Regions from separate parts of the Actinoplanes sp. NPDC051537 genome, predicted to be linked through region 3. Evidence: riboswitches for the same ligand, from Rfam matches in the RefSeq annotation. Region 3 holds a riboswitch; each other region holds the start of a gene.
The links. A riboswitch is a leader RNA that binds a small molecule or an ion and turns the genes downstream of it on or off. The one in region 3 is predicted to bind cyclic di-AMP.

Region 1 (6,994 bases), on a different contig from region 3:
AAGCAGATCGAGGCGGGCCTGTACGCGGAGTTCCTGCTCGACGAGGGTGAGATGCCTCGCGGCGTGAGCCGTGAAGAGCTCGAGCGGATCGTCCACGAGGGTCAGCGGGCGAAGGATCTGTTCATCCGGGCCAACCTGCGACTCGTCGTGTCGATCGCGCGGCGCTACGTGCGATCCGGCATGCCGATGCTCGACCTGATCCAGGAGGGCAACACCGGCCTGGTCCGCGCCGTCGAGAAGTTCGACTACGAGCGCGGCTACAAGTTCTCGACGTACGCGACGTGGTGGGTGCGCCAGGCGATCAGCCGGGCCATCGCCCAGCAGGAGCGCACCGTGCGACTCCCCGTGCACCTGGTCGAGGACGTCAACCGGATGCGTAACGTCACCCGCCAGCTCGTCCGCGAGCTCGGCGCCGACCCCGAGCCCGACCAGATCGCGGCGGCGCTCGGTGTGACCGTGGAGCGGGTCAACGAGCTCACCCGCTGGGCTCAGGACACCGTCTCGCTCGACACCCCCGTCGGCGACGACGGCGACACCAACCTCGGCGACCTGGTCGCCGACAGCGACGCCCCCTCCCCGGAGGAGATCGTGCTGACCGCTCTCGAGCGGCAGCGCATCGAGGGCCTGCTCAACCACCTCGACGACCGGTCGGCCGGCATCATGCGGGCGCGGTACGGCCTCGAGGACGGCCGGGAGCACTCGCTGACCGAGGTGGCGTCGCGCTTCTCGCTCAGCCGGGAGCGCATCCGTCAGCTCGAGATCCAGGCGCTCGGCCGGCTGCGTGAGCTGGCTCGGGCCGAGGGCCTCCAGGCCGCCTGACCCCCCCGACGAGACGCGAAAGGCCGGTACCCCCTCGGGTACCGGCCTTCTTGATGTCCGCGTTCGGTTACTTCACCCGGCCGTAGCCGTACGGGGTCATGATGTTGATCGTCCGCTTCTTGATCGGCTCGCCCTCGCGGGACGCGTCGATGATCATGCCGCCGCCGACGTACAGGCCGACGTGGCCGAGGCTGCGATAGAACACCAGGTCGCCCGGTTGCAGCTGGGACTTGGTGATGCGGGCCGTGGCGCTGTACTGCGCGGCCGCGTTGTGCGGCAGCGACTTACCGGCCTTGGCCCAGGCGGCCATGGTCAGGCCCGAGCAGTCGAAGGTGTTGGGCCCGGAGTCGCCGTACCCGTAGTACGCCGGCTTGTTCGCCTGCACGTACGCGAAGTCGACCGCGATGCCCGCCGAGCCGGAGATGTTCGGCGCCTTGCCCGCGGCGCCCGAGACGCCGGTCTCGGTCGCGCTGCCGAACGCCTGCTCTCGCATGGCGCGCAGCTTCTTGATGTTGCTCTCGATCGTCTTCTTGCGCGTCGCCATCGCCTTGAGCTGCGCCTGCTGCTTGGCCTGCGTCGTCTTCAGCGCGGCCTGCCGCTCGGCGAAGGTCTGCGTGGTCTGCGCGTAGTCGTCGATGTCGCGCTGGTTCGACCGGCTGATCATGTCGAGGTAGCTCATCCGGTCGATCAGGCTGCTCTGGTCGCCGCCGAGCAGCGCGGTCATCGGACCGACCCGGCCCTGCATGTACGCGGTGGAGGCGACCGACTGGACCTGGGCCTCGGCGACCACCATCTTCGCCTTGGCCGGAGCGATCGACGCGGCCAGCTTCTTCTGGTCGTCGCCGGTCTTCTTCAGGTCGATGTTGAGCTTGTTGTACGACTCGGTGATGTCCTCGAGTTGGTTCGAGGCGGTCTCGATCTGCTTCTTGAGCTCGCTCTCGGACGGCGCCGCGTGTGCCGAGGTCGCCAGGGACCCGGTCAGCGCGATCGCCATGGCCGCGACCGCGAGAGACCGCAGGCTGGTGCGGGGGGTTGGCACCGGTTGCTAGACCTTTCTTCCGCTTGTGCCACCTACCGGGTTAGCTGACGGATTCGGGCGGAAGAAGGCCCTACCGCTGGAACAGCGGATTCACCCCAGGAACGCGGTTCCCCGGTTCGGCCGAGACGTGGGGGGCACGTCGCGCCGATTCGGCGGCGTTGGCCGGCGCCACCCGAGGGAAGTGGCTGCGGACCGAACCAACCGCATTAACTTATCGATGCGCGAAACAAAATCAAGGTCTCTGCGCGGGATTTAAGGTAAACGCCAGATATGCACCAATGATCCCGATAACGCATTGTCATTCGGCGAAGACTCGGCGTTATTCCGGCCGTCAAACGGGACTTTTCGCCAGCTCCGCGGGAACCCACGCGTTGGTGACCTTACGCTCGGCCCAGAACGAGAGGAAGGGGATCGTTCCGGCGGCCATGACGAGGAGCATCCGCAGGAACGGCCAGCCCGCCCGGCGCGCCAGATCGAACGTCAGCACCAGGTAGACCATGAAGAGGAAGCCGTGGGCCGGGCCGACGATCGCGACGACCGTGTCGTTGTCACCGAGATACTTCAGCGGCATGCCGACCAGCACGAGCGTGAGCAGGCAGACGCCGACGATCCACGCGATGATCCGGTAACGGATGAGGGCTCCCTGCACGATCCACTTCCTATTTCTTCGGCGAGTTTCCGGGGTAGTCCGTCGCCCGGGCGCCCGGGTGGGCCGCCAGCCAGGCGAGGTAGTCGTTGTACGCCTCCAGCTCCGGGTCGTCCTCGGCGGGTGGCGCCGCGACGGCGACCCGGACCGGCCGGCCGGCGGTGACCGGCGAGCCCGGGGGCCGCACCGGTGCATCCTCCTCGGGTGGCCGCGCCGGGCGCCGGGCGAGCTGCACCTCGCGCACCCAGAGGAAGGCGAAGAAGGCCGCGAAGACCGGCCACTCGAAGGTGTAGCCCCAGCTGAGCGTGTTGCCACCGCTGGCCCGGCTGAACTGCCACCAGCCCAGCCCGAGGCAGCCCACCACGGCGGCGAGCGCGAGGACGTGCCGGGCGATCCACGCCGGCGTCCACAGCCCCTTCATGCCCACGAGCGTACCGGCGGGTGTTTGATCGCCGTCCGCACGGGCAACGCTCCCTTACCGGCCCGACCAGCGGAGGTAGCGATGCTCGACAACGAGATCGGCGTGGACCCCGCCACGCTCGCGGACGACGACCTGTTCCGGGAGCTGACCAGTCTCTACCGCGCGCGCCTGGAGACGCTGCGGCACGGCCCCGACGCGGCCCTGGACAACCACTTCCGGCGCACGGCCGACCTGGAGACCGAGTACATGGCTCGCCACCCCGGCCGCGAGGTGGACCCGTCCCGCCTGACCCAGGCCTTCTGACCGCGACCGGAAGTGACTCAGGTCACAATCGCTCACGGAATCGGGCCGGGCGACCGACGGTTGAGAATAGATGTCGGTGTGTCCAGTGTCCCCGGGCCTCACCACTAATGCCTTCACGGAATACCGTTCGGCTGGAGCCGTGTCGTGCCACTCGCCGAGAGGCGACATGCACACCGACATCTCTTGCGCGGCCCCCGGGTTCTCCCGGGGGCCGCGCGGTGTTTCACGGCCCTTCGGGGCGGGGTACTTCGTCGATCATGACTGAGGACCGCATCGAGCAACGCGCCGCCGAACTGCTCCCCGAAGAGCGCGCGGCCGGCAGCGCCGACCCGCAGGCGCAGGCTGAGGCGATCCTCGCGGAGTCCGACGAGCGCGAGGACGACCCGGAGCCGCGGGAGAACCGGACCTCGGACGACACCACCCGGTAGGGGCATCGAACTTCCGTGTCTGTCGATGGTCATGGCATAGTGCCGGGCGTGTCTGCCCTGAATCGCCGGATTTCTGCCCCCAAACGTGGGCCCGCGCGCGTGCTGAGTCGTCTCACGCGTGCGCGTCGGCCGCGTCCGGCGGCTCTCAGCGACTCGGCTCCGCCGACTGATAGTCCAGGCTTGGGTAGCGACATGGCTCCGCCGACTGATAGTCCAGGCTTGGGTAGCGAAATGGTCGAACTGGCGGGACTGCTGCACGAGGTGTCGGTGCGCCTGCTCGGCGCGGAGAGCTTCGGCGCGGCGCTGGAGCGCCTCGCGTCGTTCGCGGTGGGTGCGGTGCCGGGCGCGGTGCGTTGCTCGGTCGCGCTGATCGGCGAGGGCGGCCCACTCAGCTGCACCGCCTACGGTCCGAGCGGCGAGGGCGTCGATGAGCTCCAGTACGCGTTGAGCACCGGCCCGGGCCTCGACGCGGCTCGCGGCCGCTCGCTCGTCACGGTCGCCGACCTGGCGACGGACGAGCGCTGGCCCGAGCTCGCCGAGCCGGCCCGGGCCGAGGGCGTCCGGTCGGTGGTGGCCGTGCCCCTGGACGTGCCGCGCGCCGAGGTGGGCTCGCTCAGCCTCTATCTGGATCGCCCCGGCGGCCTCGGCCCCGACCTGACGCTGACCGCCATGGCGCTGGTCGGCCAGGCCGAGGTCCTGCTCGGCGAGATCCGCCGCCGCGACGAGTCGAGCACCAGCGCCGCCGTCGACCGTGCGGTCGGCGTGATCATCGCCCAGCGTGGCTGCGGCGTGCGCGAGGCCTACGACGTGCTCGGCGAGACCGCCCAGCGGCTCGGCCTCGACCGCCAGGCCGTCGCCGACCGCCTGATCGCGGCCGTCGCCCGCAACGCCTGACGGCGTCTGGCCCGCGCGTGGCGGTGAGCAGAGCTGGGCGTCTGGCCTGCGCGCCGAGGTGAGCAGAGCTGGGCGTCTGGCCTGCGCGCCGAGGTGAGCAGAGCTGGGCGTCGGGCCCGCGCGCCGAGGTGAGCAGAGCAAAGGGCCGAGGCGCGGTCGCCTCGGCCCTTTGCCTGCTGGTGGGTGCCGGTCAGCCGGCGGAACCGTCCTTGCCGGCCGGGACCGGGTGGTTCCTGTCGGTGAGCGGGCCCGCGCCGACCTCGCCCGGCACGCCGTCGCTGTTCTCCGCGGCCAGGATGTCCGCCTCGCGCTGCGCCTGGGCCGAGCGCTGGGCCAGCGGGATCTCGGGCAGGAAGAAGACCACCACGAGGCCGACGATCATCACGGCCAGGGCGAGCAGGAAGACCACCTGGATGCCGTCCGAGAAGCCGACCTTGAAGGGGTGCGCGAGCACGTCGGTCAGCTTGTTGATCCAGGAGGTGTCGCTCAGATCGCCGCCGCCACCGGCGGTCGCGTCCTGCAGGATCTTCGCCTGGTCGGGGTGCGCGGCCAGCGCGGCCTTGAACTGGTCGGTGCCGGCGGCCGAGGTGAACGCTCCCTTGATCTTGCCGGGGAGCACGTTGAAGAGCACCGACAGGAAGATCGCGGTGCCGAGCGTGCCGCCCATCGAGCGGAAGAACGTCACCGAGCTGGTGGCCACGCCGATCTCGCGCGGGCTCACCGCGTTCTGCACCGCGGTGATCATCGGCTGCATGTTGCCGCCCAGGCCGAGGCCCATCACCACCATGATCAGCATGGTCTGCCAGAGCGGGGTGTCCGCGCCGATGGTGGCGAAGAGCCCGAGGGACACGACCATGAGGCTGCTGCCGATGATCGGGAAGATCCGGTAGCGGCCGGTACGGGCGATCAACTGACCGGCGGTGATCGAGCCGGCCATGATGCCGAACACGAATGGGATCATCTGCAGCCCGGCGAGGGTGGCCGAGGAGCCCTTCACGATCTGGAGGTAGAGCGGGACGGTCATCAGGCCGCCGAACATCGCCATGCCGAGGATCGAGCTGGACACGGCGCCGACGCTGACCGTGCGGTTGCCGAACAGCCGCAGCGGCAGCAGCGCCTCCTCCTTGTACGCGCGCTCGGCGAACACGAACGCGACGATGCCGATCACGCCGATCACGTAGCAGAGGATCGAGCGGCCGGAGTCCCAGCCCCACGTGCGGCCCTGCTCGGCCACGGTCAGCAGCGGCACGAGGCCGATGATCAGGGTGAGCGCGCCGGGCCAGTCGATGCGGTGGTTGACCCGGTGGTGGGGGAGGTGCAGCACCTTGGCCACGACCGCCATGGCGGCGATGCCGATCGGCACGTTCAGGTAGAAGACCCAGCGCCAGCCGTCCACCCACAGAATCTTGTCGGCACCCGCGAAGAAGCCGCCGAGGATCGGGCCGAGAACGCTCGCGGTGCCGAAGACGGCGAGGAAGAAGCCCTGGTAGCGGGCTCGCTCGCGGGGCGGCACGATGTCGCCGATGATCGCCAGGGCCAGCGACATGAGGCCGCCGGCGCCGATTCCCTGGATCGCGCGGAACGCCGCCAGCTCGTACATGTTCTGGGAGAGGCCGCAGAGCATCGAGCCGACGATGAAGATGCCGATCGCGAACAGGAAGAACGGCCGCCGCCCGTAGATGTCGGACAGCTTGCCGTAGAGCGGCGTGGAGATCGTCGACGTGATCAGGAAGGCCGTCGTGGCCCACGCCTGCAGGTCGAAGCCGTGCAGGTCGTCGGCGATCGTCCGGGTGGCCGTGGCCATGATCGTCTGGTCCAGGGCGGCCAGGAACATGCCCATCATCAGGCCGGCGAGAACCGTGAGGATCTGACGGTGGGTGAAGTCCGCGGTGCCGGTGGGCGGCGGCGCGGTGGTCTCGGTGTTGCTCACGCGTTCTCCCGTGGTGGTGTCGCGGCCGGCTCGCTGCGCAGATGCGCTTCGACCGCGCTGTTGAATTCGGTGAAGAGCTCGACGAACGCCTCGACCCGCCCGGCCGGCCAGCGCTCGAGCACCGCGGCGAGGAAGGCCTCGCGGGCGTCGTGCAACTCGCGGCAGGCGGCGAGACCCTCCTCGGTGATGGCCAGGCGGGACGCCCGGCCGTCCTCCGGATCTGCCTCGCGGCGGGCCAGGCCCGCCTTCACCAGCTGTGCGGCCTGCCGGCTGACCGTGGAGGGGTCGGCCTGCTTGGCCTCGGCCAGGTCGGTCACGCGCATCGGACCGTGGAACCGCAGAGGGAAGAGCAGCATCAACGCGGAGAACTCCGCACCCAGGTCTCCCCGGTTGAGCATGCCCTTCGCCCGGGCGCCGAGCCGGAAGAACCGCATAAGTTCGTCGGCCAGACGCGAGGCGCCACCGGCCGCGTCCATCGTCTGCACGTGCTGCCGTCCCGAAAAGATTGATTGAT
Region 2 (6,994 bases), on a different contig from region 3:
CTGGACACGCTGGACTGGCCCGAGCCGGTCAAGCTGATGCAGCGCAACTGGATCGGCCGGTCGCGGGGGGCGCACGTCGAGTTCCCGGTCGGGGACGACGTGATCACGGTCTTCACCACCCGCCCGGACACGCTGTTCGGCGCGACCTACATGGTGCTGGCGCCCGAGCACGAGCTGGTCGACAAGATCGCGCCGGCGTCGTGGCCGGACGGTACGAACCGGACGTGGACCGGGGAGTTCGCCACGCCCGGCGAGGCGATCGCGGCCTACCGGGCGCAGGCCGCGGCCAAGACCGACGAGGAGCGCACGGAATCCAAGGTCAAGACCGGCGTCTTCACCGGGGCGTACGCCATCAATCCGGTCAACGAGCAGCGGGTTCCCGTCTTCGTCGCCGACTACGTGCTGGCCGGCTACGGCACCGGCGCGATCATGGCGGTGCCCGGTCAGGACGAGCGCGACTGGGAGTTCGCGGAGAACTTCGAACTGCCCATCATCCGTACGGTCGAAGCGCCTGTTGATTTTGAAGGTGCTTTCACCGGCGACGGCCCCGCGATCAACAGTGACTGGCTGGACGGGAAGGGTGTCACCGAGGCGAAGGCCGCGATGATCGCGTGGCTGGAACAGCACGGGCACGGGCGTGGCGCCACCACCTACCGCCTGCGCGACTGGCTGTTCAGCCGGCAGCGGTACTGGGGCGAGCCGTTCCCGATCGTGTACGACGAGACCGGCCTGCCGGTCGCGCTGCCCGAGGCGATGCTGCCGGTCGTGCTGCCCGATGTGGACGACTTCTCGCCGCGCACCTTCGACCCCGACGACGCGAACAGCGAGCCGGAGACGCCGCTGTCCCGCAAGAAGGACTGGGTCAACGTCGAGCTGGACCTGGGTGACGGCCCGAAGTCGTACATCCGGGAGACCAACACCATGCCGCAGTGGGCCGGCTCCTGCTGGTACGAGCTGCGCTACCTGGACCCGCGCAACGACAAGGCGCTGGTCGACCCCGACAACGAGGCCTACTGGATGGGCCCGGCGCGCGACGGCGACTCCGGCGGCGTCGACCTGTACGTGGGTGGCGTCGAGCACGCGGTGCTGCACCTGCTGTACGCCCGCTTCTGGCACAAGGTCCTGTACGACCTGGGCCACGTCTCGTCCTTCGAGCCGTTCCGGAAGCTGTTCAACCAGGGCTACATCCAGGCGTACGCGTTCCGCGACGCGCGCGGCGTGATCGTGCCGGCCGAGGAGGTCGTCGAGCGGGACGGCAAGTACTTCCACTCCTCCCAGGAGGTCTTCCGCGAATACGGCAAGATGGGCAAATCGCTGAAGAATGTCGTCACGCCCGACGAGATGTGCGAGCAGTACGGCGCCGACACGTTCCGGGTGTACGAGATGGCGATGGGCCCGCTGGACGTCTCGCGCCCGTGGGAGACCCGGGCCGTGATCGGCTCGCAGCGGTTCCTGCAGCGGGTGTGGCGCCTGGTGGTCGACGAGGAGACGGGCGCGCTGCGGGTCTCCGACGAGCCGCTGGAGCCGGCCGTCCGCAAGCACCTGCACCGCACCATCGCCGGCGTCCGGGAAGACCTGGACGAGCTGCGGTTCAACACCGCGATCGCCAAGCTGATCGAGCTGACCAACACGCTGACCCCGCTGCCGGTCGCGTCCCGGGAGGCGATCGAGCCGCTGGTGCTGATGGTGTCGCCGTTCGCGCCGCACCTGGCCGAGGAGCTGTGGAACAAGCTGGGGCACGCGGGCACGCTGGCCTACGCGGACTTCCCGGTCGCCGACCCGGCGCAGCTGAAGGCCGAGTCGATCACCTATCCGGTGCAGATCAACGGCAAGGTGCGGGGGCGGATCTCGGTTTCCCCTTCGGCTTCCGAGGATTCCGTACGGGATGAAGCTCTGGCCGCGGTGGCCGAGGCGCTCGGGGATCGCACGCCCAAGAAGGTGATCGTGGTGCCCGGCCGGTTGGTCAGCGTCGTCGTCTGATCTCCATGGCAAAGGGCGCCGCGCGAACCGCGCGGCGCCCTTTCGTCTCGCCTTTGTTCCTTTTGTTACGCGACCAGACGGCGTACGACGTAGTTGCTGCCGTACATCTTGTGCTTGCCGACGCGCGCGCCGGTGTGCGGCGAGTCGTACATGTAGCCGTTGCCGGCGTAGATGCCGGCGTGGTACCCGTACGAGCCCGAGCGGAAGACGATCAGGTCACCGACCTTGACCGACTTCTTGGCGACGGCCTTGCCGTACCTCTGCTGCGAGTTCGCCTTGTGCGGCAGGCTCTTGCCGGCCGCCTTCTTGAAGACGTACATGGTGAAGCCGGAGCAGTCGAACCGCTTCGGCCCGGCGGCCGCGAACTTGTACAGCGCGCCGGTGTGCGACTTCGCCTCGGCCAGCACCCTGGCCCCGGCGTTGCTGCGCACCGTGATGCGGATCGAGCTGCCCCAGTACGCCTGGTACGAGCCGTTCCCGTAGAAGACGGCGCGGAGGTTCACGCTGGTGCTCGGCCGCGTGTAGAGGTTGGTGATGCCGTTCTTGCCGACCCGGACGGTGCCCACTGCGGCCCACTTGCCGCCCCGGTTGCCCTGGAGCTGGACCTTGCCGGACGTGATCCGCTTGCCCGTCTTCGGGTTGTAGTACCGGACGGTGATGCGAACCTGCTGGCCGGAAGTGAGGGTCCGGGTACTGACGTTGGTCAGGTTGGTGGGCTTTGGCTTGGCCGCGGCCTGGACCGCCGCCACCGGCGTGGCGGCGCTGGCCGCCGGCGTCGAGATCAGCTGACCTGCGCAGAGGCAGAGTCCCAGGGACAGCGCGGCAGTACCGGTGCCGACGGACAGCCGTCGACGCCGGCTCGAGGTGTGCTCGTGCACGGTAAGGAAATCCCTCCGGCACGCCTGCGAGGTTAGCTGTCGGGTTCGGGCGGGAAGGTTGCCCGGTCGCCGTGGAGGCCGACTTCACCCCGAGGTTGCCCCGTTGCCCGCCACCGGAGCGGGTGGCGCGGAGCGGACCGGCTGTCTCTCTCGAGAAGCTGTGGGTCCCCCGTCCCTGCCCCCGTATGCCTTTGTGGTTGTACGAGTTCGGTGGTCGTGACGATCGGCCCGGGGCAGGGCTCGGCGTGAACCGGATCGTCGCGAGCCGTTCCATTCGGATCGGCAGAACCTTGCTACCTGAAATTCCGCATGATCGGCGGGAGCGGTTTCGTCACGCTCCGTGGTTGGCACATTGGTGGCTGTCCAATTTGTTACGTCCGCGAGACAAATGCCGTGACGCGTCGTGCCGGGGGGATCACGGCTTGTCGAAGGTTACGGGTGAAACAGAACACATAAATAGTGCTTCCCCAGGTCAGGGCGATTTCGTTTCGTCCTGTCCGCCTCTTGTCCGCCGCAACTCGACGTAACAGCCGACTCCGGTACCCTCGCTCCCGTGACGGACGGCAAGATGCCCCTGCGGGCCAAGGTCGCGACCGGCGTGTCGAAGACCGCGGCCGCGCTTTCTCGGGCCGCGGGACGCGGCGACGGCTCGGTCATCGGCGGATGGATCGGCCTCAAGATCGACCCAGATCTCCTCGCCCACCTGGCCTCCGGCCGCGCGGTCGCGCTGGTCTCGGGCACCAACGGCAAGACCACCACGACGCGGCTCACCGCGGCCGCGCTCGAGGTGCTGGGCCGGGTCGCCACCAACTCGTTCGGCGCCAACATGCCGACCGGCCACACCTCGGCCCTCGCCAAGGCCGGCACCACGCCGTTCGCGGTCCTCGAGGTCGACGAGCACTACCTGGCCCGGGTGATCGACGCGACCAGCCCGCGCGTGGTGGCGCTGCTCAACCTCTCCCGCGACCAGCTCGACCGGGCCAAGGAGGTGGCGATGATGGCGCAGCTGTGGCGCGACGCCCTCGCCGGCCACCCCGAGGTGCGCGTGGTCGCCAACGCCGACGACCCGATGGTGGTCTGGGCCGCCGAGGGGAGCAGCGGGCAGGTCACCTGGTTCAGCGCCGGCCAGCGCTGGCACGACGACTCCTTCGTCTGCCCGCAGAGCGGCCACCCGATCGAGCGCAACGGCGGCGACTGGTGGTGCACCGGCTGCCCGTTGCGCCGCCCGCGGGCCCAGTGGCACGTCGAGGACGAGGGTGTCATCGACCCGCGCGGCGACTGGCACCTCGTCAAGCTCCAGCTCCCCGGGCAGGTCAACCTGGGTAACGCCGCGACCGCCCTGGCGGTGGCGGCCGAGTTCGGGGTGCGCCCGATAGAGGCTCTGCCGCGACTCGCGACTGTGTCGTCCGTCGCCGGTCGTTATGCGCAGGTCGACCGGGACGGACGAAACGTCCGTTTGCTGCTGGCGAAAAACCCGGCAAGCTGGTTGGAGGCGTTCGACATGGCGGAGCTCGCCCCCACGCTGCTCTCCGTCAACGCCCGGGACCCCGACGGTCTCGACACCTCGTGGCTGTACGACGTCGACTTCTCGCCGCTGCGGGACCGGCCCGTGCTGATCACCGGCGATCGCGCGTACGACCTGGCCGTTCGTCTCGAGGTGAACGGAGTGCCTTTCCGGCACGTGAATAGTTTTGACGAGGTCATCCGGTCGGTTCCGCCCGGTCGCCTCGAGGTGATCGCCAACTACACGGCGTTCCAGGACATTCGAGCGGAGTTGGACCGTGTCAACTGAGAGCACGCTGCGCATCGTCTGGATCTATCCAGACCTGCTCTCGACGTACGGCGACCGCGGCAACATGCTCATCCTGGCGCGCCGGGCCGCGATGCGGGGCATCCCCGTCGAGGCCTACGAGATCCGCTCGGACCAGCCGATGCCGTCCAGCGCCGACATCTATTTGATCGGCGGCGGTGAGGACGGGCCGCAGGCCCTCGCCTCGCAGCGCCTGATCGCCGACGGCGGCGTGCACCGCGCCGTCAACCAGGGCGCCGCCGTGCTGGCCATCTGCGCCGGTTACCAGCTGTTCGGGCACTCGTTCTTCGCAAAAGGGGCGAAATGCCCCGGGCTCGGGCTGCTCGACCTGCACTCCGACCGCGGCGAGACCCGGGCCGTGGGCGAGATCCGCGGCGACATCGACCCGCGGCTGGGGCTGCCGGCGCTCACCGGCTTCGAGAACCACGGCGGCCGCACCCACCTGGGCCCCGGCGTCTCGCCGCTGGCCCGGGTCACGGCCGGCATCGGCAACGACGGGCAGACCGAGGGCGCATGGCACGGGAAGATCCTGGGCACGTACTCCCATGGGCCCGCGCTGGCTCGCAACCCAGCTATAGCCGATCTGCTACTGCGTTGGGCGATCGGCGCGGATAGTCTTCCTCCCGTTGACGACACCTGGACGGACCGGCTTCGCGCCGAAAGGCTCGCCGCGGCGAGCGCATGACCGATCATGGAACCGACGACAAGGTTGGCGGTACGCCTGCATGACTGACACCCTGTTCGCTCTCCCGGCTCCGGCCGTCTCCGCTCCCGCCGTGCCCGTGCCGGCCGCTCCCGCGGCCATGGGCTGGAAGCGCCGCCTGACCCGGTTCGGCGTCCTCGGTGTCGTCGTGGGTGGCCTCGCGGCCGCCGCGGCGTTCCTGCCGCTGCGCGAGATCGGCGACGCGATCCTGGCCCTCGGCCACGTCGCGCCGATCGCGATCGCCGTGGTCGGCGGCCTCCTGCTGTCGGTCCTGGTCCCGCGCACCGCCATCACCATCGCCTGCGGCGCCCTGCTCGGCGCGGCCACCGGCGCGGTGACGGCCCTGGCCGCCGCGGTGATCGCCGCGACCGCCACCTACTACGCCGGCCGCTGGGCCGGCCGGGGCGTGCTGCACGCGCGGTCCGGCGGCCGTCTCGCCCGCCTGGACGGCTGGCTGAACAAGCGGGGCCTCTCCGCGGTGCTCCTGGTCCGCTTCCTGCCGCTGGCGCCGTTCGGCCTGATCGGGTACGCCTACGGCACCACCAGCGTCTGCCGCAAGCGCTACCTGTTCGGCACGTTCCTGGCCTCCATCCCGTCCGCCGTGAGCTACGCCGTGATCGGGGCCGCGGTCGCCAACCCGCACGGCATGAGCCCGCTGACGCTGGCCCCGGCCCTGGTCGGTTTCACCTTGACCACCACCATCGTGTGGCGCTGGAAGCGCTCGGCCCGCCGCCGCGCCGCCGCCGAAGCCGCCGCCGCTGCCTGACCGTCCTCGCTCTACGGCCCGTCGCTCACCGCGGCGGGCCGTTTCGCGTCCCCGGCCCGCTGCCGCAGTGCCTCGCGGATCTGCCGGGCCACCGAGGCCGGGTCGGATCGTACGAGCCAGGCCGGAAAGCGCAGGATGCGGTCGCCGGCTATCCAGATCTGGTTCTGCCGGAGCATGTCCGCCGTCCAGTGCTGAACGTCCATGTGGTGGCTGCCGTCGACCTCGACCAGGACGCGTGCGCTCGTCCAGTGCGCATCGACGAAGCGATTACGGCCGGATTCGTCGGTGCGGCGAAGCTGGAGGTCGGGCATCGGCAACCGGTACCGCCGGCAGAGGCGCAACAGGTCGATCTCCGAGAGCGCGGCGGCCCCGCCGTCGATGTCGTCGATCGTCGTCCTGATCAACTGCCGGCGGCGAAGTGCCGGGAAGTGGCCGAGCACCTCGCGCAACTCCGCGACGGTGACCAGACCCTGCTGGCGGGACCGTGCGATCAGGTCGCGCACCTCGTGGTCGCTCGCTGCCCAGGACGCGCCGTCGATCACCGCCCGCGCCATGGTGGTGCGCGGTGGACGAGCGGGCCGGCGATGCCACTCGGGGAACACCGTGGTCCGCCGGACCCGAACGCCCGGCATGTCGCCGGGAAGCCGTGGCAGCCGTACGCTCCGGCACCGATCGGCCGGCACGATCACCTGGATCGGGCCCGCCCGGAGCCCCTGCGCGCCGCCCTCGGTGGCGGCCGTCGTGCCGGCCAGGTGCGCGTCCCGGCCGGACACCAGCACCGCGACCCAGAGTTGCTGCTCGTGGCGGAGCAGTCCGTTCTCGGCGAGCAGAACGCCACGGCACAGCCGGCGCCACCG
Region 3 (6,994 bases):
GCGACCGGAGCGCCGCGGCCTGCCCGCCCGGATCACCCACCTCACCCGCCAGCGAGGCGGCCCGCCGGGCGAGTGCCGACCCGGTCCGGTAGTCCCCCGAAACCCGGCTGCTCTCGGCAAGCTCGAGCATCTCGGCCACGGAAAACGCCTCCACCCGCGCCACCGCGAGGCTGGTGCCGGCCATACCGTGCCTCCTCCCACCCGGCGGCCGGTGCCCGCCGGGGATCGGGGACCCTATCGCCCACCCACCCCCGGACTTGAGCAATCCCCGTCACGCCACCGCCCCCGCGGCTCGAAGTGCATCGGAGGCGTCAGCGGGCGGCCAAGGCGGTCATTTCGACGGCTTCCGCGTCGACCCGATGAGCGGTGAGGCCGTCGGCGTCGGCGTCGGTCACTGCCGCGGCGGCGAGGTCGGCGGACGCGGGCGCGGCCGGGACCGGTTCCGGCGCCGGACGCTTGCGCGGAGTCGTCCAGATCGCGCCGTTCAGGGCCGCCCACGCCGCCCCGATCAGCACCGCGGCCACCGTCTCGCTGGTGCGGCTCCACCCCAGGTAGACCCACGACCCCGCGCAGACCGTCACGTAGATCGCGGCGCCGGTCCAGACCGCGACCCGCCACCTCCACGGCAGGTGTGCCGCCAGCATCCAGGCCAGCAACCCGACCGCGGCCGCCAGTTGCGCGGTGTGCCCGGCCGCCATCGCGGCGATCGGCCCGGCCGCCTCGAACGGAATGCGCCCGTCGAACTCGGTCACCGACGGAAACACCACCGAGACGGGCGTCTCCCAGACCTCCCAGCTGGGCGGCGTGGCCCAGGAGATCGCCGCCGCCAGCACCACGACCGGAACCACCGGTCCCACCGCCATGAGGAGCCCCTCGCTCTCCCCACGCCACCGCCGCAGCAGCCACCGCCCCACCGACACGAGGACGGCCACCGCGAAGAGCACCCCCGGGTCCGCGAACGTGGCCGCATCCAGCGCGAACAGGTACCCGTCCGACGTCCACTGCCCGCGCGCCCAGCTGCCGATCGCCGCGTCGGCGTCGGCCAGCCCGCTGAACCGAACTACCACCGGCACCACCACGACGAGCAGAGCCGCCAGCCCGAACAGCGCCACCACGCTGAGCCCCAGGTCGACCACCGCCCCCGGCCGTGGCCGCCGCACCCCCACCCGCTCGAGCAGCCACTCGACGCCCGGCCGGCGAGCCAGCTCGCGCAGACGTTCCACCCCCGGCCTTCGGGCCAGCCCGCGCAGACGTTCCACCCCCGGCCTCCGAGCCAGCCCGTGCAGCCGCCCCCGGCCGAACCACCGCCCGGGCCCGCTTTGCCTGTCCCCTCGCACCGGCGACGCCACCCCGGAGCCTGCCTCGCCGGACGACAGCGCCCCGCCGGACGACAGCGCCTCGCCGGACGACAGCGCCCCGCCGGACTTGACCGCGCGTCGCCGGCTCAGCAGGCCGACGAGCGCGTGGGTTGGCCGTGGGTGCCGCCCGATCCAGCGACCGGCCAGGATCAGCCCCACGATGATCACGGCCAGCACCGCGAGAGCCCCACCCGCGTGACCGGCCCGCGCCACGAGCAGGTCGTAGGACGCACCCGCCAGATAGCTCGCCCCGACCATCCACAGTGACCACAGCACCGCCGCCGGCGCGTGCCAGGCGGCAAACCGCCGATAGGGCACCCCGTTCATCGCGGCGAGCCGCGGGATCAGGGTTCGCGCCCCCACGATCCACTGGCCCAGGAAGACGGCTCGCCCACCGTGCCGGACGAAGAGCCGTTCCGCCCGATCCCACCGCTTCTCGCCGATCCACCGGCCGAGCCGGGTCACTCGCAACCGAGGCCCGCGCCGCCGCCCGGAGTGGTAGGCCGCCGTCCCGCCCGCCAGCGCCGCGACGACCGCCACGGCGAGCGCCGGCCCGATCTGCACCGTGCCCGCGTTGGCCAGCAACCCCAGCGCGATCAGCGCCGTGGCCGCCGGCAACACCAGCCCGGCGACGATCGCCGACTCGGCCGCCACCAGTACGCCGACGACCACGTACACCAGGATGGGCGGCAATCCGCCGAGCAGATCGTTGAGGAAGGACACGCTGGTGACGCTATGCAGGCGATCAGCGGCCCTCAATCGGTGATCGCCCCTAGGTGCGCCCGGGGTATGACTGAGGGATGGACATCCTCGTAGCCGGCGGCCACGGTCAGGTCGCCCTCCGCCTGTTGAAGCTGCTCGCCGCCGACGGCCACACCGCCCGCGGCCTGATCCGCAAGCCCGACCAGGCCGAGGACCTGCGCTCGGTCGGCGCGGTCCCGGTGATCGGCGACCTCGAGAACGATCCGTCCCTCTCCGCGTACGTCGAGGGCGCCGACGCCGTCGTCTTCGCGGCCGGCGCGGGCCCGGGCAGCGGTGCGGCCCGGAAACGCACCGTCGACCGGGGCGGCGCCGTCAAGCTCGCCGACGCGGCCATGGACCAGAAGGTGACCCGGTACCTCATGGTCTCCTCGATCGGCGCCCAGGACCCCGCCTCCGCCGGCGCCATGCAGCCCTACCTCGAGGCCAAGGCGGAAGCGGACGCCTATGTCGTGGCCAGCGGCCTCGACTACACGATCGTCCGGCCTGGTCAGCTCACCGACGACCCCGGCACCGGCCTGGTCACCGCCTCTCGTACGCTGGGTAACCGCGGACCCGTGCCGCGTGACGACGTGGCCGCCGTCCTCGCCGCCTGCCTCACCGCGCCCACCACCATCGGCGTCACCTTCGAGCTCTTCGCCGGCGAGACTCCCATCGCGGAGGCCCTGCGGTTCTGAGCGTTGGCGTGAGGGGAGATGGCGTCAGGCCGGCGGCAGGTGCGCCGCCAGCACACGGGCCTCGCTGCGGAGCTGCTCCGCCCGGTCCGCGTGCCCGGCCCGATCGTATTGGTCGGCTGCCGTCTCCCGCTCGGCCAGCTCCGCCCGTACGATCCGCTCGATTTGGTCCTCGGTAAGCGTGCGCCGCTCCACCTCGGCCGCACCCACCCCGATCGGCGCCTGTTCGATGGCGAGCCCCTGCGGCGCTCCGTCGACGGGCACGACGGCCTCGGCGTTGTCGATCGCGGCGAGCGTGGCGCGCAGTGCCGCCGTGGCCGCGCGGTCGCGTGACTTCATCGCGGCCGGGAGCGCCGCCCGAAGCCGGTGCCGTAGCGAGGTGTCGGTCATGACCGCGACGCTATCCGCCCACGCCCGCCGGGCGGCACCGATTTCTGCGCGACCGGTGGGTCGCTGTGGAGTTCTCAACCAACCTTCGTCCGGCTCTCGTCGAACTCTCGTCGGCAATGCGGCAGCAGCGCGGCCAGGGCCGGACTCGTCCGATCCCGCCACACCAGAGCGAGCAGCGCCGGCAGCGGCACCCCCGTGATCGGCACGGCCACCAATCCCGGGTGCAGCGACGCCATCGACTCGCTCAGCACCGCAATGCCCAATCCTCGCGACGCCAGTTCAGCGACGGCAGTGGGTGCCGACGCGACCAACGCGACATCTGGGAACTTGCCCGCGGTCACACACGCTTCGTCGAACGCGGCGCGGATACCGGTTCCCTCGGGCAACGTGACGAGAGCGTACGACAAGATCTCGGTCACCGGTAACTCCTTCTTTCCGGCCTGTGGATGACCGGGCGGAACCAGGGCTACCAGGCCTTCCCGGGCGATCACGTGGCTGGCCAGCTGCGACGGTAGCTCGCCGGCGACGCCGACGAGCGCGATGTCGAACATGCTGGAGAGCACCCCGTTGATGAGCGATCTCGAGTCATCCTCGATCAGCTCGAGCTCGATCGACGGGTGCTGGCGGTGGAAGGAGGCCATGGCGGCGAACAGCGGCTTGATCTCGCAGCCCCGAACCATCCCGACCGTCAGATGGCCCCGGACCAGCCCGTTCACCGCGTCGATCACTTCGCGCATGGACTCCGCTTCGGTGAGCGCCGCCTGAGCGAACGGAAGGGCGGCCTTTCCGGCCTGGGTCAGCCGCGCGACCCGCCCCGACCGGTCGAACAGCGGTGACCCCAGTTCGTTCTCCAGGGCCTTGATCTGGGCGCTCACCCCGGACTGACTGATCCGTACGCGCTCGGCGGCCCGGGTGAAGTTGGCCTCCTCGGCCACGGCGACGAAGTACTCGAGCTGACGAAGTTCCATAACTGTGGATTCTAGTTACCACAAGAACTATGCGTTGGACTTCTGCTCGGGGCCGGCGAAGAGTGGGCGCATGACCGAACGCGCAAAGGCAATGAAGCCGGAAGAACTGACCCGTCTGTTCGTGGAGCGGGCCAACGCCAAGGACGCCGAAGGCCTGGCGCTGCTGTACGAGAAAGACGCGGTCATGGCCTATCCGCCCGGTCAGCAGACGGTGGGCCGGGCCGCGATCCAGAAGTTCTGGGAGGACGTGCTGCCGAAGATGCCGGAGTTCCAGCCGGAGCAGCCGCTGCCCACTTTGATCAGTGGTGATCTGGCGCTGACGTCGACGCCGCCCAAGGACGGCGCCGGAGCGCGTGCTCAGGTGGTGCGCCGCCAGTCGGATGGCAGTTGGCTACGCGTGCTCGACCAGCCCGAGTTCGTCACGCCGACAAGCTGACACGCGGCCAAAATGCCGTGCGATCGAACACCGTGGGGATGCGACCCGGCCACCGCGGGGGGAAGGCGACCGGGTCGCGAGCGGTGGATCAGAGAGCGATGTGCTGACCGGGGAAGATCAGGTTCGGGTTGGTGATGGTGCCGTGGTTCAGCTGGTAGAGGGTGTGCCAGCCGCCCTTGATGTGGTTCTTGGTGGCGATGGCCGACAGCGTGTCGCCGGAGCGGACGACGTACGTCTTGCCGGTGGCCTTCGCGGTCGTCGCCCGGGTCACCACGTGCGACGGCTTCGACGACTTCTTAGTCGTCTTGTGAGTGGACGACTTCGAGGTCGTCGAGTGCTTCGAGGTGTGCTTCTTGGCCGACGGCTTCGACGAGGAGCCGCTGGCGTGCTTGGCCGTGTAGTGCTTCGTCGAGCCGGCCTTCTTGCCGCACATCGGCCAGGCGCCGATGCCCTGGCCGTCCAGCACCTTCTCGGCGATCCGGATCTGCTCCGAGCGGCTGGCCTTGTTGGCGGTGCTCGCGTACTTCGTGCCGCCGTAGGCCTTCCACGTACCGCGGGTGAACTGCAGCCCGCCGTAGAAGCCGTTGCCCGTGTTGATGCTCCAGTTCCCGCCCGACTCGCACTGGGCGACCGCGTCCCAGTTCACACTGGACGCCTGGGCAGGGGAAGCCGGTCCGAGCAGAGCGGCCGTGCCCGCCACGCCGGCGGCCGTGAGGCCGAGCGCGAGACGGGCGTGCTTGCGCACCCGCGGATTGCGGGCATGCTTGCGGATCTGTGCCATGACAGAGAAACCTCCACGCCTACGAGGTCAGCTGTCGGGTTCGGGCTGAGGTGCCCGGCCGCTCGTTCGGCGGCTTCACCCCGAGGCGCGCATATCGCGCGCCGAGGAACTTGGGTCCCCCGCTCCCTGCCACGAGTTCGATTTCCGGCGGGCGGTGGCAGGGACTCGGCGGTCCACCCGCGGTGCCCGCCATTGCGGGACCGGCTGACCGTAACCACGGAATCGCGGCATAGGCCAAGCTCGACGCGGGAAAGGTGACGTTCTTCTCACCGATTGACCTATTTGATCTTTCTTTATGCCGAGAATGACCGATAGCTATGCATCTCTGATTACCGATCGGTAACTTGCCGCGACGGGGGGCGGAACGTGATGGAGAATCGGCGACCATGAGCGAGCGGGTCCGCGATCACGACATCGTCGTCTACGGTGCTTCCGGCTTCGTCGGGGTGCTGGTGGCGAAGTATCTGGCCGAGCACGCCCCGGAAGGCACACGGGTGGCCCTCGCGGGCCGGTCGGAGAGCAGGTTGGCCGAGGTCAAGGGCCGTCTGGGCGTTGACTGGCCGATCCTGGTCGCCGATGCCGCGGACGTGTCGGCCCTCGAGAAGGTCGCCGGCGCCGCCAAAGTCGTGATCACCACGGTGGGGCCATATGCGAAATACGGCAAAGCGCTCGTGCGCGCCTGCGCCGCGGCCGGCACCGACTACGTCGATCTCACGGGCGAGGTGCTGTTCGCCCGGGACAGCATCGACGAGAACCACGAGCTCGCCCGCACTACCGGCGCCCGGATCGTGCACTCGTGCGGGTTCGACTCGATCCCGTCGGACATCGGCGTGCACGTGCTCGACCAACAGGTGAAGGCCGACGACGCCGGCGAACTGGCCGACACCACACTGGTCGTCACGAGCATGAAGGGCGGCTTCAGCGGCGGCACGATCGACTCGATGCGGCACCAGCTCGACATGGTCAAGGCGGACCGGAAGCTGCGGAAGATCGCGGCCAGCCCGTACTCGCTCAGCCCGGACCGCGCGAACGAGCCCGACCTCGGCCGGCAGGACGACACCGCGGTGGTCGACGCCTCCACCGTGCATCCGCGGCTGCGGGGCATGCTGGCGCCGTTCGTCATGGCGTCGTACAACACCCGGGTGGTGCGGCGCAGCAACGCGCTGCGTAACTGGCAGTACGGCCGGAGCTTCCGCTACCGCGAGGCGATGAGCGTGGGCACGTCGCCGCTCTCGCCGGTGATCGCGCACGGCACCCGGCTCGGACTCGGTGCGCTGATGGCCGGCCTTTCGCTGCCGCCTACCCGCTATGTGCTCGACCGGGTCCTGCCCAAGCCGGGGGAGGGGCCGAACGAGCGGGCCCGCGAATCGGGGCATTTCACGATGGACATCTTCGCGACGACGACCAAAGGCGACCGCTACACCGCACGCGTACGCGCCAAGGGCGACCCGGGCTACGCGGCCACGGCGGTCATGCTCGGCGAGTCGGCCCTGGCCCTGGTTCACGATCGCGACGACCTGCCGCCGTCCGAGGGCGGCGTGCTGACCCCGGCCACGGCGCTCGGCGACGCGCTCGTGGCCCGCCTCCGAGCAGTCGGAATGGAGATCACCGCCAACAAGAGCGCCTAG
Region 4 (6,994 bases), on a different contig from region 3:
CGTGCAGCCCCGGCCGGAGCGCGACAGCGTGCTCGACCCGGGTCGCCACCACCGCCGGCCGGCCGAGCTCGCGGTTCGCCTGGCGCCGTACCCGGCCGTCTCGCCCGGGCATCCGCTCGCCGTCGCGGTACGGATGGATGCCCTGCACTTCTTCGACGAGCGTGGCGATCGCATCGACGTCGGTTGGCGGTGACCACCTCTTCCGAGGTTGATCGCTCATGGCTGCTGCAACCGGACGACCACGACGCGTAGGCTGCACGACGGTGGAGGAGAGATTGGGACAGAGCGTGCGTTCGGCTCCCGAGGTGGAGTCGTCCGGCGACGATGCGCCCCGCTCTCCGCAACTGCTCGACCGGCGCTTCGGCCGGGACGAGATCGCCGTGGTGCGGCACGAGGTGTCCGGCCGGCTCGCCGCCGCCGGCCTGGCCGGCGACCGGTTGCAGGGCTTCGTCCTGGCCATCAACGAAGTGATCACCAACGTCGTGCTGCACGCCGGCGGGCCGGGCCGGGCGGTGCTCTGGCTGGCCGGCGGGTCGGCGTGGTGCACGGTGACCGACTCCGGCCCCGGCATCCCGGCGCAGTACCTCCACCAGCCCGACGTGCCCGGCGCGTTCGAGGTCGGCGGGCGGGGCATCTGGCTGGCATATCAGCTGTGCGACGAGGTGACGGTCGCCACCGGCCCGATCGGTACCACGATCGGGCTGCGGATCGAGTTGCCGCGCCGCCTGTCACCGGCGTGAAACAGCAGCTTGAACAGCATGTAAAGCGCTCGGAAAATGTGAAGCTGCCCTTCGGGACTCACCGCGAGCCGCATGCGACTACATTGGGCGCGTGCTCGGACTACCTCCGCATGTGACCGCATGCCTTTTTGATCTTGACGGCGTGCTCACGCAGACCGCACTCGTGCACAATGCTGCGTGGAAACAAACGTTCGACACGTTCCTCGAGACGTGGTCGGCACAGCACGGGCAAGAGTTCGTGCCGTTCGACTCCGGCGCCGACTACCACCGATATGTCGACGGCCGGCCACGCGCCGATGGTGTCCGCACCTTCCTCGCCTCTCGTGGTATCACCCTGCCCGAGGGAAGCGCGGACGACGGTCCCGACCAGCAGACCGTCAACGGCATCGGCAACAAGAAGAACATCCTCGTCCTGCAGAAGATCAAAGAAGGCGCCGTACAGGTCTACGAGGGCTCCGTGGAGTACCTGAAGGCCGCCCGTGACGCGGGACTGCGCCGCGTGGTCGTCTCGGCCAGCGCCAACTGCAAGGACGTGCTGGAAGCCGCGGGTATTGCGGACCTCATAGAGGAGCGCGTGGACGGTGTGACCGCACGCGAGCAAGACTTGCCGGGCAAGCCGGCACCCGACACTTTCCTGTATGGCGCGAAACTCCTCGGGCTTCCCCCCGAGAGCTGTGCCGTCTACGAGGACGCTCAGGCCGGCGTTGCCGCTGGCAGAGCCGGTGCCTTCGGGATCGTGGTCGGTGTGGACCGCGTCGGACAACGTGACGCTTTGCTTGAGCATGGGGCGGACATTGTGGTCACGGACCTGTCCGAACTCCTGAAGCGCTGAACACGTAACAGCGCTTATATCTTCACGACTTTCTTTACTCATTCACGAGAGGCACCACCGTGATCCGTGAACGGGCATATCCCGTGGACCCCTGGCACATCCGGGAGACCCGGCTCGACCTGGACCTGCTGGCCCAGTCCGAGTCGGTGTTCGCGCTTGCCAACGGGCACATCGGGATACGCGGAAACCTGGACGAGGGCGAGCCGCACGGCCTGCCGGGTACGTACCTGAACTCGTTCTACGAGCTGCGCCCGCTGCCGTACGCCGAGGCCGGCTATGGATTCCCCGAGTCCGGCCAGACGATGATCAACGTGACCAACAGCAAGCTCATGCGGCTGCTGGTCGACGACGAGCCGTTCGACGTACGGTATGGCGAGCTCCGCTCCCACGAGCGCGTGCTCGACCTGCGAGCCGGCACGCTCGAGCGCAGCGTCGAGTGGGTCTCCCCGTCCGGGCAGGCGATCCGGGTTCGCACCGTGCGGCTGGTCTCGTTCACCCAGCGCGCCGTGGTGGCGTTCCTCTACGAGGTCGAGCCGCTGGACGCCTCGGCCCGGCTGATCCTCCAGTCCGAGCTGGTCGCCAACGAGCAGCTCCCGCCGATGAGCAAGGACCCGCGCGTCGCGGCCGTGCTCGACCACCCGCTGCAGGCCGAGGAGATGCTCGAGCAGCGCACCGGCGGCCTGCTCGTGCACCGCACCAAGGCGAGCGACCTGCGGATGGCCGCGGCCATGGAGCACCTCATCGAGGCGCCCGGCAAGCACGCGATCACCACCGAGGGCCACCCCGACTGGCTGCGCACGACCGTGGCGAGCAAGCTCGAGCCGGGACAGAAGCTGCGTGTGGTCAAGCTCGCCGCGTACGGCTGGTCCGGGAGCCGTTCCGTGCCCGCCATCCGCGACCAGGTGGGCGCCGCGCTCGCGAGCGCCCGGCTGGACGGCTGGGAGGGCCTCGTGGAGGCCCAGCGCGAGTACCTGGACGCGTTCTGGGACCACTCCGACGTCAAGGTCGAGGGCGACCCCGAGGTGCAGCAGGCCGTACGCTTCGGTCTCTTCCACACCCTGCAGGCGGGCGCCCGGGCCGAGCAGCGCCCGATCGGCTCCAAGGGCCTCTCCGGCCCCGGCTACGACGGCCACACGTTCTGGGACGCCGAGACGTTCGTGCTGCCCGCGCTGACCTACACGCAGCCCTCGGCCGCCGCCGACGTGCTGCGCTGGCGGCACTCCACGCTCGATCTGGCCCGGGAGCGGGCGCAGACGCTCGGCCTCCAGGGCGCCGCGTTCCCGTGGCGGACGATCCGTGGCCAGGAGTGCTCGGCGTACTGGCCGGCCGGCACCGCGGGCTTCCACATCGGCGCCGACATCGCCGACGCGGTCCGCCGCTACGTGCAGGCCACCGGCGACTACGACTTCGAGCGCGAGGTCGGCCTCGAGCTGCTGGTGGAGACCGCGCGGCTGTGGCGCTCGCTGGGCCACCACGACCGGCACGGCCGCTTCCACATCGACGGGGTCACCGGCCCCGACGAGTACACGGCCGTGGTCGACGACAACATCTACACCAACCTGATGGCCCAGCAGAACATGTTCAGCGCGGTGGAGGCCTGCAAGCGGCACCCCGACCTCGCCCGCAAGCTCGGCGTGGACGACGAGGAAATGGCGTCGTGGCGGGATGCGGCGGCCGCGGTGCACATCCCGTACGACCGCGAATTGCAGGTCCATCAGCAGTCCGAGGGCTTCACCCGGCTCCAGGAGTGGGACTTCGAGAACACCCCGCCCGAGGCGTACCCGCTGCTGCTCAACTACCCGTACTTCGACCTGTACCGCAAGCAGGTGGTCAAGCAGGCCGACCTGGTCATGGCGATGTACATCCGGGGTGACGCGTTCACGCCGGAGGAGAAGCAGCGCAACTTCCTCTACTACGACGCCCGTACGGTCCGGGACTCGTCGTTGTCGGCGTGCATCCAGGCGGTGCTGGCGGCCGAGGTCGGGCACCTCGAGCTGGCCCACGACTACCTGGGCGAGGCCGCCCTGATGGACCTGCACGACCTGCACCAGAACTCGCGGGACGGCGTGCACGTAGCATCGCTGGCCGGCACCTGGATCTCGCTGGTCGCCGGCCTCGGCGGCATGCGCGACTTCAACGGCCAGCTGTCGTTCGCGCCCCGCCTGCCCAGCCGGATCAGCAACCTGGAGTTCTCGCTGCTGTGGCGCGGGCTCCGGCTGCGGGTGAACGTGTCGGCCGACGAGGTGACCTACTCGCTGCGCAACGGCGGCGGCTCGGCCCGGCTCGTGCTGATGCACCACGGCAAGGAGGTCGAGGTGACCCAGGTGAAGCCGGTGAGCGTGCCGATTCCGCCGGCCGGACCGGTGGGGCCGCCGCCGACCCAGCCGGCGGGCCGGGCCCCGGTGCGCCGGGCTCCGCAGGACTGACCGAAAACGACGAGGCCCTCCGCGATAAGTCGCGGAGGGCCTCGTCGTTTCGGCGCTTTTCGGCTCTTACAGCAGGGATACGTGCACGTGGTCCTTGTGGGCGCTCACACCGTGATAGGCGTGCCACTTGCCGGTCGCCGGGAACCAGATCTGCTGATACCAGATGACGTAGTAGATGCCCAACCGGTCGGCGTTGCGCACGAGGAACGCCATCAGGTTGTTGCCGTAATTCTTCATGTCGGCGTTGTGCGCGTTCGAGAAACCGCTCTTCTGCAGGGACCAGTCGCAGGCCCGGCCCTTCGGATGCTCGAACGGCCCGCCGTTGCGGTGACAGCCGACGAAGCGATTGAAGCCCGCCTTCTTCACCTCTTGGTAGAGGTGCAATGTACGCGCGGTGATGCAACCGTCGGTGGTGGGATCGTTGACGGTGCATTTCTCCGGGGAGAAACCGCCATCGGCGTTACGCGGGGCGGGCGCCGCGGTCTTCGACACCGCGTCGACGAAGCCGCCGGTGAGGCTCGTCCCGCCGACCAGCGTCAGCGCCTTCTCGGCCGAGTCCTTCTGCTTCTGCATCACGAGCAGGCTCGTCTTCTGCGCCTTCACCTCGGCGTCGAGCGCGGCCTTCTTGCTGTTGACCTCGTCGATCGCCGCGTTGAGCTCGTGCAGCTTCCGGTCGTGCAGCGTATTGATCTCCTCGAGGGAGACCGCCTTCTTCAGGAAGTCGCTCGACCCCTGGCTGCCGAGCAGGAAGCTCGCGGCGCCGAGGTGGCCGGTCTGGTACTGCTGCGAGGCGATCGCGTTGACCTCGGGGATCAGCGTGTTGCGCTTGGCCTCGGCCAGGTTGATCTGGACGGCCAGCAGCTTCTGGGCCGCTGTCGACTTCGTCACCGCGGCCTTCGCCTGCACGTACTTGCGGTTCGAGGACTCGAGCACGTCGTTGAGCGTCGCGTTCGCCTCGATGTCGTCATCGCCCTCGTCGGGAGTCGCCGACGTCCCTGAGGAGGTGTCGGGGTCGGCGCTCGCGGGGGCGGCCGGAGCCGCCGCCAGGAACGAGACAGCCACGAGCGGCGCCAGGGCAAGCGTGAGCCACCGGCGGGTTCGTACGGTCATCCAGCCAGGTTCCTTCCGGTTAACCGCCGACCGGGTTAGCTGACGGGTTCGGGACGGAAGCGATCCCTACCGCTCTCGCGGATTCACCCCATTGAGGAACGTTTGGTTCCCCGGCTCGCCTCGCGGCGATTAGGCGGTGGTCTGCCGGCGCCTCGGGGGCGGCGCCTTCGGCGGCAGAGCCGTCGGTGAGTTTACCCGAGAGTCGGGAACGCATCAGGGTCCAATAATCGATGAATGCAGTGAGCGGGCAAACACTTTCCGTCATGACGTGACCCATGGTCATCAATCAATCGCATACGGTACGAGAACTGTCGATCAATCGATCTTCTGGGTATCGTCGTTCCCGATCCCCGGCCGGGGATCGCCGCCTAATCGCCGCGAGGCGAGCCGGGGAACCAAACGTTTCCTCCTGGGGTGAATCCGCGCGAGCGGTAGGGAACTTCCGTCCCGAACCCGTCAGCTAACTCGGTCGGCGGCCGACGGAAGGAAAGAGTGTGCGGCACAAAACTGTCCGCCGCCGATTAGCGGCAACGCTCGCCCTGCTGATGGCCGTCGCCGGGCTCGCGTTCGCGGCCCCGGCCGCCGCGGCGCCGGGCGACAGCGGAGACGACGGCGAGGGCGGCTCCAAGACGCTGATCCAGCAGCTCGAGGCGGCCTCCAAGGGCTACCTCGTGGCCCGGGACGCGCTCGCCGCCTCGAAAACCCAGCAGGCCCAGCTCACCGCCCGGATCAAGCAGCTGGACGTCGAGGTCGCTCCCCTTCAGGCGACGGTCGACCAGATCGTCACGGAGGCCTACAAGTCCGGTCGCCTCGGGCCGATGAGCGCGCTGCTCACCGCCAGCTCGGGCGCCGGCTTCCTGGACCGGGCCGAGACGCTCGAGACGGTGGCGGTCAAGCAGCAAGCGGCGCTCTCCGACCTGCGGGCCAACCGTGACGAGCAGGCCAAGGCCAAGCTGGCGATCGACGCCACCATTCGTGACCAGCAGAAGCAGGTCAACGTGATGGCCAAGCGCAAGGTTCAGGCCGAGAGCGCGCTGAAGGCGGCCAACGCCGGGCAGGACGACCCGCAGCCCAGCGACGGCGGCAGCAGCAAGTCGGCGTCCTCGTTCTCGGGCGGCAGCGGCATGGTGGACGACCCGACCAGCGGTGGCCGCATCACCCAGCGCCTGCTCTTCGCGATGCGGCAGGCCCAGGCCGATGGGTTCACGCACTACGTGCACTGCTGGCGCGAGCAGAACAGCGGCGAGCATCCCAAGGGCCGGGCCTGCGACTTCGCGGCCGACAAGGGCGGGTTCGGCGGAGTGGCGACCGGCGCCAGCAAGACGTACGGGAACAACCTGGCCAACTACTTCATCAACAATTCCAGCAAGCTGGGTGTGCTCTACGTCATCTGGTTCCGGCGGATCTGGCTACCGTCGAGCGGCTGGAAGGCGTACAGCGGTGGCAACGGCGATCCGTCCAGCGATCACACGAACCACGTACACCTGTCGGTGATTTAGGGATTTATGGGAGTACGGGGCCTTACTTCTTCACGAAGGCCTCGTACTCCTTCATCACGTCGTCGGTCGGGCCGTCGGCCTTGATCACGCCGCTCTCGAGCCAGATGCTGCGCTCGCAGGTGTCCCGGATCGACTGCTCGCTGTGGCTGACCAGGAAGACCGTGCCGGCCTCGGCCCGCAGATCGCGAACCCGCTGCTCGCTGCGCTTGCGGAACTTCGCGTCGCCGGTGGCCAGCGCCTCGTCGATGAGCAGTACGTCGTGCTTCTTGGCCGCGGCGATCGCGAAGCGCAGCCGGGCGCCCATGCCGGACGAGTAGGTGCGCATCGGCAGCGAGCTGAAGTCGCCCCGCTCGTTGATGCCGGAGAACTCGATGATGTCGTTGACCT

Region 1: linked by a shared signal. The riboswitch ahead of ACZ6TB_RS20430 (C40 family peptidase) and the one ahead of ACZ6TB_RS42075 (transglycosylase family protein) in region 3 are both predicted to bind cyclic di-AMP.
Region 2: linked by a shared signal. The riboswitch ahead of ACZ6TB_RS26725 (C40 family peptidase) and the one ahead of ACZ6TB_RS42075 (transglycosylase family protein) in region 3 are both predicted to bind cyclic di-AMP.
Region 4: linked by a shared signal. The riboswitch ahead of ACZ6TB_RS34970 (coiled-coil domain-containing protein) and the one ahead of ACZ6TB_RS42075 (transglycosylase family protein) in region 3 are both predicted to bind cyclic di-AMP.

Annotation. Positions count from the first base shown of each region.
Region 1 is NZ_JBVJIU010000008.1:28,931-35,924, reverse strand. It holds gene ACZ6TB_RS20435 (sigma-70 family RNA polymerase sigma factor) at 1-819, shown strand, start outside; gene ACZ6TB_RS20430 (C40 family peptidase) at 887-1,858, opposite strand; cyclic di-AMP (ydaO/yuaA leader) riboswitch at 1,873-2,023, opposite strand; gene ACZ6TB_RS20425 (DUF3817 domain-containing protein) at 2,190-2,507, opposite strand; gene ACZ6TB_RS20420 (hypothetical protein) at 2,518-2,925, opposite strand; gene ACZ6TB_RS20415 (DUF6158 family protein) at 2,953-3,228, shown strand; gene ACZ6TB_RS20410 (hypothetical protein) at 3,486-3,656, shown strand; gene ACZ6TB_RS20405 (ANTAR domain-containing protein) at 3,888-4,550, shown strand; gene ACZ6TB_RS20400 (MDR family MFS transporter) at 4,741-6,480, opposite strand; gene ACZ6TB_RS20395 (MarR family winged helix-turn-helix transcriptional regulator) at 6,477-6,994, opposite strand, start outside.
Region 2 is NZ_JBVJIU010000011.1:88,789-95,782, reverse strand. It holds gene leuS (leucine--tRNA ligase) at 1-1,980, shown strand, start outside; gene ACZ6TB_RS26725 (C40 family peptidase) at 2,046-2,858, opposite strand; cyclic di-AMP (ydaO/yuaA leader) riboswitch at 2,865-2,996, opposite strand; gene ACZ6TB_RS26720 (MurT ligase domain-containing protein) at 3,427-4,650, shown strand; gene ACZ6TB_RS26715 (type 1 glutamine amidotransferase) at 4,640-5,353, shown strand; gene ACZ6TB_RS26710 (TVP38/TMEM64 family protein) at 5,394-6,137, shown strand; gene ACZ6TB_RS26705 (DUF559 domain-containing protein) at 6,149-6,994, opposite strand, start outside.
Region 3 is NZ_JBVJIU010000024.1:19,226-26,219, reverse strand. It holds gene ACZ6TB_RS42105 (tetratricopeptide repeat-containing diguanylate cyclase) at 1-184, opposite strand, end outside; gene ACZ6TB_RS42100 (VTT domain-containing protein) at 312-2,081, opposite strand; gene ACZ6TB_RS42095 (SDR family oxidoreductase) at 2,159-2,794, shown strand; gene ACZ6TB_RS42090 (GatB/YqeY domain-containing protein) at 2,819-3,181, opposite strand; gene ACZ6TB_RS42085 (LysR family transcriptional regulator) at 3,256-4,149, opposite strand; gene ACZ6TB_RS42080 (YybH family protein) at 4,241-4,585, shown strand; gene ACZ6TB_RS42075 (transglycosylase family protein) at 4,674-5,366, opposite strand; cyclic di-AMP (ydaO/yuaA leader) riboswitch at 5,368-5,526, opposite strand; gene ACZ6TB_RS42070 (saccharopine dehydrogenase family protein) at 5,753-6,994, shown strand.
Region 4 is NZ_JBVJIU010000016.1:211,743-218,736, forward strand. It holds gene ACZ6TB_RS34950 (ABC transporter ATP-binding protein) at 1-193, shown strand, start outside; gene ACZ6TB_RS34955 (ATP-binding protein) at 288-740, shown strand; gene ACZ6TB_RS34960 (HAD family hydrolase) at 832-1,572, shown strand; gene ACZ6TB_RS34965 (glycoside hydrolase family 65 protein) at 1,632-3,998, shown strand; gene ACZ6TB_RS34970 (coiled-coil domain-containing protein) at 4,065-5,108, opposite strand; cyclic di-AMP (ydaO/yuaA leader) riboswitch at 5,118-5,254, opposite strand; cyclic di-AMP (ydaO/yuaA leader) riboswitch at 5,464-5,599, shown strand; gene ACZ6TB_RS34975 (coiled-coil domain-containing protein) at 5,603-6,607, shown strand; gene ACZ6TB_RS34980 (ABC transporter ATP-binding protein) at 6,630-6,994, opposite strand, start outside.